DNA from 2 places in the Kitasatospora sp. NPDC057692 genome. Region 1 is predicted to be linked to the other one. Evidence: predicted binding sites of a transcription regulator. Region 1 holds the regulator's gene; the other holds the start of a gene.
What was found. The regulator HrcA, encoded in region 1, represses chaperone genes, less so after heat shock. The targets are predictions, from matches to a motif close to TTNGCACTCNGNNNNNCNGAGTGCNAA.

Region 1 (3,408 bases):
CCTCGACCGCGTCCTTGCCGTGCACCGCCGCGACGGTGCCGTCCACGCCGAGTCCGAGGCCGTCCGCCAGGGTGACCGCCTCGCCCGGCTCCAGCCGCTTCACGGCGGCCGCGTGCCGGCCCTCCGGCCCGTCCAGCCGCACCAGCGCGCCGGGCGCGGCGGCGGCGATCCGCTCGGTGTCGACGACGAACACGGGCGCGGTCATGCGGGGAACCTCCGGGGTGGGAACGGGAACGGGAACGCGAAAGGGGTGCCGAGGAAGCCTCGGCACCCCCGCGCGGGACGGCTACCGGCCGTTGAAGGCGTCCTTCAGCCGGGAGAACAGCCCCTGCTGCCCGGGCGCGAACTGGCCGGACGGCCGCTCCTCGCCGCGCAGCACCGCCAGGCGGCGCAGCAGGTCCTCCTGCTCGGCGTCGAGCTTGGTGGGCGTCTGCACCTCGACGTGCACTATCAGGTCGCCCCGGCCGCCGCCGCGCAGGTGGGTGATGCCCCGGCCGTGCAGCGGGATGGACTGGCCGGACTGGGTGCCGGGCCGGATGTCGACCTCCTCCACCCCGTCCAGGGTCTGCAGCGGCACCTGGGTGCCGAGCGAGGCGGCCGTCATCGGGATGGTGACGGTGCAGTGCAGGTCGTCGCCGCGCCGCTGGAACACCGCGTGGGTGGTCTCGGCGATCTCGACGTAGAGGTCGCCGGCCGGGCCGCCGCCGGGGCCGACCTCGCCCTCGCCGGCCAGCTGGATCCGGGTGCCGTTGTCGACACCGGCGGGGATCTTGACGGTCAGGGTGCGGCGGGCGCGGACCCGGCCGTCGCCGGCGCACTCCGGGCACGGGGTCGGCACGACGGTGCCGAAGCCCTGGCACTGCGGGCAGGGGCGGGAGGTCATGACCTGGCCCAGGAAGGACCGGGTGACCTGGGAGACCTCGCCCTTGCCGCGGCACATGTCGCAGGTCTGCGCGGAGGTGCCGGGCGCGGCGCCCTCGCCGCTGCAGGTGGTGCAGGTGACGGCGGTGTCGACCTGGAGTTCCTTGGTGGTGCCGAACGCGGCCTCCTCCAGGGTGATCTCCAGGCGGATCATGGCGTCCTGGCCGCGCCGGGTCCGCGAGCGCGGCCCGCGCTGGCCGGAGGCCGCGCCGAAGAAGGCGTCCATGATGTCGGAGAAGCCGAAGCCGGCCGCGCCCGCGCCGAAGCCGCCCGCCCCGCCGCCCCCGCCGTTGGGCGAGAGCGGGTCGCCGCCGAGGTCGTAGACCTGGCGCTTCTGCGGGTCGGAGAGCACCTCGTAGGCGGCGTTGATCTCCTTGAACCGCTCCTGCGTCTTCGGGTCCGGGTTGACGTCCGGGTGCAGTTCGCGCGCCAGGCGCCGGAACGCCTTCTTGATCTCGTCCTGCCCCGCATCCCGTCGGACGCCGAGTACCGCGTAGTAGTCCGTGGCCACCAAATGCTCCGCTTGTTCCGCCTGTAAGAGTGCTTGCGACTGCGGTCACCATCAGATCCGATGGTGACCGTTCCTACGATTCGGCCAGGATCTGGCCCACGTACCGTGCCACCGCTCGCACCGCCCCCATTGTGCCCGGATAGTCCATCCGGGTCGGACCGATCACACCCAGTTTGGCCACGCTTTCGTCGCCCGAACCGTAACCGACCGAGACGACCGACGTGGAATTCAGCCCCTCGTAGGCGTTCTCGCGGCCGATCCGGACCGTCATCCCGGCGTCCGCGGTCTCACCCAGGAGGCGGAGCAGGACGACCTGCTCCTCCAGTGCTTCGAGCACCGGCTGGATGGTCAGCGGGAAGTCGTGGCCGAAACGGGTCAGGTTGGCCGTGCCGGCCAGCATGATCCGCTCCTCGCTCTGCTCGGCGAGCGTCTCGAAGAGCGTCGCCAGCACGGTGGTCACGGTCGGCCGGTCGGCCGCCTCGAACAGCGAGGGCAGCTCGTCCAGCAGCCCGGGGACGTCCGGGAGCCGCTGGCCGGCGGCCCCGGTGTTGACCCGGGCCCGCAGGTCCGCCAGCAGGGTCTCGCCGACCGCGCCGGGGCAGTCCACCAGCCGCTGCTCGACCCGGCCGGTGTTGGTGATCAGCACCAGCATCACCTTCGCCGGGGCCAGTGCGACCAGCTCGATGTGCCGCACCGTGGAGCGGCTCAGCGAGGGGTACTGCACCACCGCGACCTGGCGGGTCAGCTGGGCCAGCAGCCGCACCGTGCGGGCGACCACGTCGTCGAGGTCCACCGCGCCGTCCAGGAAGTGCCGGATCGCCCGCCGCTCGGGCGCGCTCATCGGCTTGACCTCGGCCAGCTTGTCGACGAACAGCCGGTAGCCCTTGTCGGTGGGGATCCGCCCGGCGCTGGTGTGCGGCTGGTGGATGTAGCCCTCCTCCTCCAGCGCCGCCATGTCGTTGCGGACGGTGGCCGGGGAGACCCCGAGGTTGTGCCGGTCCACCAGGGCCTTGGAGCCGACCGGCTCCTCCGTCCCCACGTAGTCCTGGACGATCGCGCGAAGCACCGCGAGCTTGCGGTCGTCGAGCTGGCGGACCTCACCGGCCATGGGGCACGCACCTCCGTCTTCACGCGTTGTCCGTTGTGACACGCCGTCGTGGCATGTGTCCGCATTTCGAGCTGTCGGGCCGGCCCCGAGGGACCCGGCCTTGGCACTCTGAACGCCTGAGTGCCAGAACCGTACCTGCCAGTGTAAGGCCCGGGTCCGACGGCAGGAACGGCCCGGCCGGGGTGATCCTGCCCGCAGTCGGCGGCGCGCGGATGATGCCGAGGGCCCGCCCTGGTGGCAGCATCGAAAGCGGACGGCGAACGGAGGAACAGCGATGTCGACCTCGGGCCCCCACACCCGTTTCGCCCCCGACCGCGGCCTGACCGGCCGGATGGTGGGGACGATGTTCCTGATCGGGCTGCTGTACGTCGGGTTCACCGGGCTGCTGATCGCCCTGCTGCGCGGCGCCTGGCCGATCATCGTCCTGGTCTCCGGCGGCCTGTTCGTCGCCCAGTTCTGGTTCAGCGACCGGATCACCGAGCGGGCCATGGGCGCCCACCCGGTCACCCCGGAGCAGTACCCGCAGCTGCACGGCGCCGTCGACCGGCTCTGCGCGCTCGCCGACATGCCCAAACCCCGGGTGGCCGTCGCCCGGAACGACATGCCGAACGCCTTCGCCACCGGCCGCAACCCGCAGAAGGCCGTGGTCTGCGTCACCACCGGCCTGCTGCGCCGGCTGGAACCGGAGGAGCTGGAGGGCGTGCTCGCCCACGAGCTGTCGCACGTCGCCCACCGGGACGTCGCCGTGATGACGGTGGCCGGCTTCCTCGGCGTGCTGGCCGGAGCGATGACCAGGATCGCGATGTACGGCGGCTTCATGGGCGGCGGGCGCAACAGCAACGACCCCAACGCGGCGATCGTCGCGCTG
Region 2 (3,408 bases), on a different contig from region 1:
GCTGATCAGGCTCGGTCTGGTCGAGGACCGGCCGTACCGGATCTTCGGCGCCCAGGCGGCGGGCTGCTCGCCGGTCTCGGCCGCCTTCAAGGCCGGCCACGACGTGATCCGACCGGTCAAGCCGGACACCATCGCCAAGTCGCTGGCGATCGGCAACCCGGCCGACGGCCCGTACGTGCTGGACATCGCCCGGCGCACCGGCGGCGCGGTGGAGGACGTGACGGACGAGGAGGTCGTGGCCGCGATCCGGCTGCTGGCCCGCACCGAGGGCATCTTCGCGGAGACCGCGGGCGGCGTGACGATCGGCGTGCTCAAGAAGCTGGTCGAGACCGGTCAGCTGGACCCGTCGAAGGAGACCGTCGCGATCAACACCGGCGACGGCCTGAAGACCCTCGACGCGGTCGCGGAGGCCGGGATGACCGCCGTCATCCGGCCGAACCTGGAGTCCTTCCGGGACGCCGGCCTGGCGTCCCTCTGACACCCGCACCCCACCCGCGCCCCACCCGCACCGCCCCGTACCGCCCGCGCGCCCGCACCGAGGAGACCCCCATGAGCGCCAACGTCCGCATCCCGACCATCCTGCGCACCTACACCGGCGGCGCCAGCGAGGTGCCCGCCGAGGGCGCCACGCTGGGCGAGGTCATCGCCGACCTGGAGAAGAACCACGCGGGGATCGCCGCGCGCGTCCTGGACGACACCGGCAAGCTGCGCCGTTTCGTGAACGTCTACGTGAACGACGACGACGTGCGCTTCGCCGAGGGCCTCGCGACGGAGATCAAGGACGGCGCGAACATCTCGATCATCCCGGCGGTCGCCGGCGGAGCCGCGCCGCGCCCGTTCCCGCCGGGACGGGTGTGCCGTCACCGGCCGTCCGCGGCACGGAATTCGGTGCCGCGGACGGCCGTGCGCATTTTGGCGGGAATATTTGCGGTCCCGCTCGGAGTAAAGTGTCGCTCGACCGGGAACAGGGGCCGCCCTCCCCCTTGTCCGGGAACGAATCCACCGCACCGTCACCACCGCCGCCGTCCGCCCGTCGAGACCGGGAGCGGGCCCGGGGGCCGGGAAACATGTCAGGCCGGTGTCAGAATTCTGGCGGCATTTTTAGGCAATACGTCCGCTATGTCCGGTGGGAATTGCGGCTTTCCTCTCTATTGCTCCCGTGCTGTCCTCCGGGGTCCCGGGTGAATTCCCCGGCATTGGCCCTGTTGCAGAGGGCGTCGATCCGGATACATTCAGCCGCGGTCGACGCAATCGCCCGTTCGCCGGATGTCGTTCGGTGACATCGGGAGGATCGCGGCGTGCAGGGCCACGCCCAGGGGGGGTTCCCCGGGCCGGCCTCCAACCAGACCCGTGCCCGCAGACCTGCGGGGGCGCGAAGGGCCAGCACAGCACTAGGGGAGTTCGGAATGGCTCAGGGCACCGTCAAGTGGTTCAACGCGGAGAAGGGCTACGGCTTCATCGCGGTCGACGGTGGTGCGGACGTCTTCGTCCACTACAGCGCGATCCAGATGGACGGCTACCGCACCCTTGAGGAGGGCCAGCGGGTCGAGTTCGAGATCTCTCAGGGGCAGAAGGGCCCGCAGGCGGACATGGTCCGCGCGGCGGTCTGACCTTTCCGACACCCAGGAGTTCGGCTCGGCCCATCGGCTGGTGCGCCTCTTGCTTCACGGCGGGCCCGTGCGACACGCGTCGCACGGGCCCGCCGTCATGCTGTCGCGGCTCGCGGGTTGGTCATTTGGGCTTGCACTCGCCCACCCGGAGTGCTAATCATTGGCGTTAGCACTCACAGCGTGAGAGTGACAGCGGACCGGGTCGGTGAGGCCCCCGGGAGCGGTAGGGGAAAGGACCCCCGCACACCAGGGCCGTCCGTCGCGGGCACCCCTTGGTCCGAGCAGTCGACCGTGTCCCGGAGGACCACTTCTGATGGCCAAGATCATCGCCTTTGATGAGGAAGCTCGCCGCGGCCTTGAGCGTGGCATGAACCAGCTCGCCGACGCAGTGAAGGTCACGCTCGGCCCCAAGGGCCGCAACGTCGTGCTGGAGAAGAAGTGGGGCGCCCCCACCATCACCAACGACGGTGTCTCCATCGCCAAGGAGATCGAGCTCGAGGACCCGTACGAGAAGATCGGCGCGGAGCTCGTCAAGGAGGTCGCCAAGAAGACCGACGACGTCGCGGGTGACGGCACCACCACCGCCACCGTGCTCGCCCAGGCGCTCGTCCGCGAGGGTCTGCGCAACGTCGCCGCCGGCGCCAACCCGATGGCCCTGAAGCGCGGCATCGAGAAGGCCGTCGCCGCCGTCTCCGACCAGCTCCTGGCCCAGGCCAAGGACGTGGAGACCAAGGAGCAGATCGCCTCCACCGCCTCCATCTCCGCCGCCGACACCCAGATCGGCGAGCTCATCGCCGAGGCCATGGACAAGGTCGGCAAGGAAGGCGTCATCACCGTCGAGGAGAGCAACACCTTCGGTCTGGAGCTTGAGCTCACCGAGGGCATGCGCTTCGACAAGGGCTACATCTCGGCCTACTTCGCCACCGACCTGGAGCGTATGGAGACCTCGTTCGAGGACCCCTACATCCTGATCGCCAACTCCAAGATCGGCTCGGTCAAGGACCTGCTGCCGCTGCTGGAGAAGGTCATGCAGAGCGGCAAGCCGCTCGTCATCATCGCCGAGGACGTCGAGGGCGAGGCCCTGTCGACCCTGGTCGTGAACAAGATCCGCGGCACCTTCAAGTCCGTCGCCGTCAAGGCCCCGGGCTTCGGCGACCGCCGCAAGGCCATGCTCCAGGACATCGCCATCCTCACCGGTGGCACCGTGATCTCCGAGGAGGTCGGCCTGAAGCTGGAGAACGCCGGCGTCGACCTGCTGGGCACCGCCCGCAAGGTGGTCATCACCAAGGACGAGACCACCATCGTCGACGGTGGCGGCGACAGCGAGCAGGTCGCGGGCCGCGTGAACCAGATCCGCGCCGAGATCGAGAACAGCGACTCGGACTACGACCGCGAGAAGCTCCAGGAGCGCCTCGCCAAGCTGGCCGGCGGCGTGGCCGTCATCAAGGCCGGCGCGGCCACCGAGGTGGAGCTCAAGGAGCGCAAGCACCGCATCGAGGACGCCGTCCGCAACGCCAAGGCCGCCGTCGAGGAGGGCATCGTCGCCGGTGGTGGCGTCGCCCTGCTGCAGGCCGGTGTCGCGTTCGACAAGCTGGAGCTGGACGGCGACGAGGCCACCGGTGCCAACATCGTCAAGGTCGCGCTGGAGGCCCCGATCAAGCAGATCGCGACCAACGCCGGCCTGGAGGGTGGCGTCGTGGTGGAGAAGGTGCGCAACCTCCCCGCCGGTCACGGCCTGAACGCCGCCACCAACGAGTACGTCGACCTGGTCGCCGAGGGCATCATCGACCCGGCCAAG

Region 2: a site for HrcA is predicted at 1,741-1,767, ahead of groL (chaperonin GroEL). Genes of this name have one in related genera too.

Annotation. Positions count from the first base shown of each region.
Region 1 is NZ_JBHVIV010000064.1:18,519-21,926, reverse strand. Features, by position in the region: gene ACFVFS_RS29290 (16S rRNA (uracil(1498)-N(3))-methyltransferase) at 1-205, opposite strand, end outside; gene dnaJ (molecular chaperone DnaJ) at 287-1,432, opposite strand; gene hrcA (heat-inducible transcriptional repressor HrcA) at 1,506-2,540, opposite strand; gene htpX (zinc metalloprotease HtpX) at 2,815-3,408, shown strand, end outside.
Region 2 is NZ_JBHVIV010000006.1:15,366-18,773, forward strand. Features, by position in the region: gene thrC (threonine synthase) at 1-478, shown strand, start outside; partial or broken gene ACFVFS_RS05155 (ubiquitin-like small modifier protein 1) at 550-822, shown strand; gene ACFVFS_RS05160 (cold-shock protein) at 1,407-1,610, shown strand; gene groL (chaperonin GroEL) at 1,924-3,408, shown strand, end outside.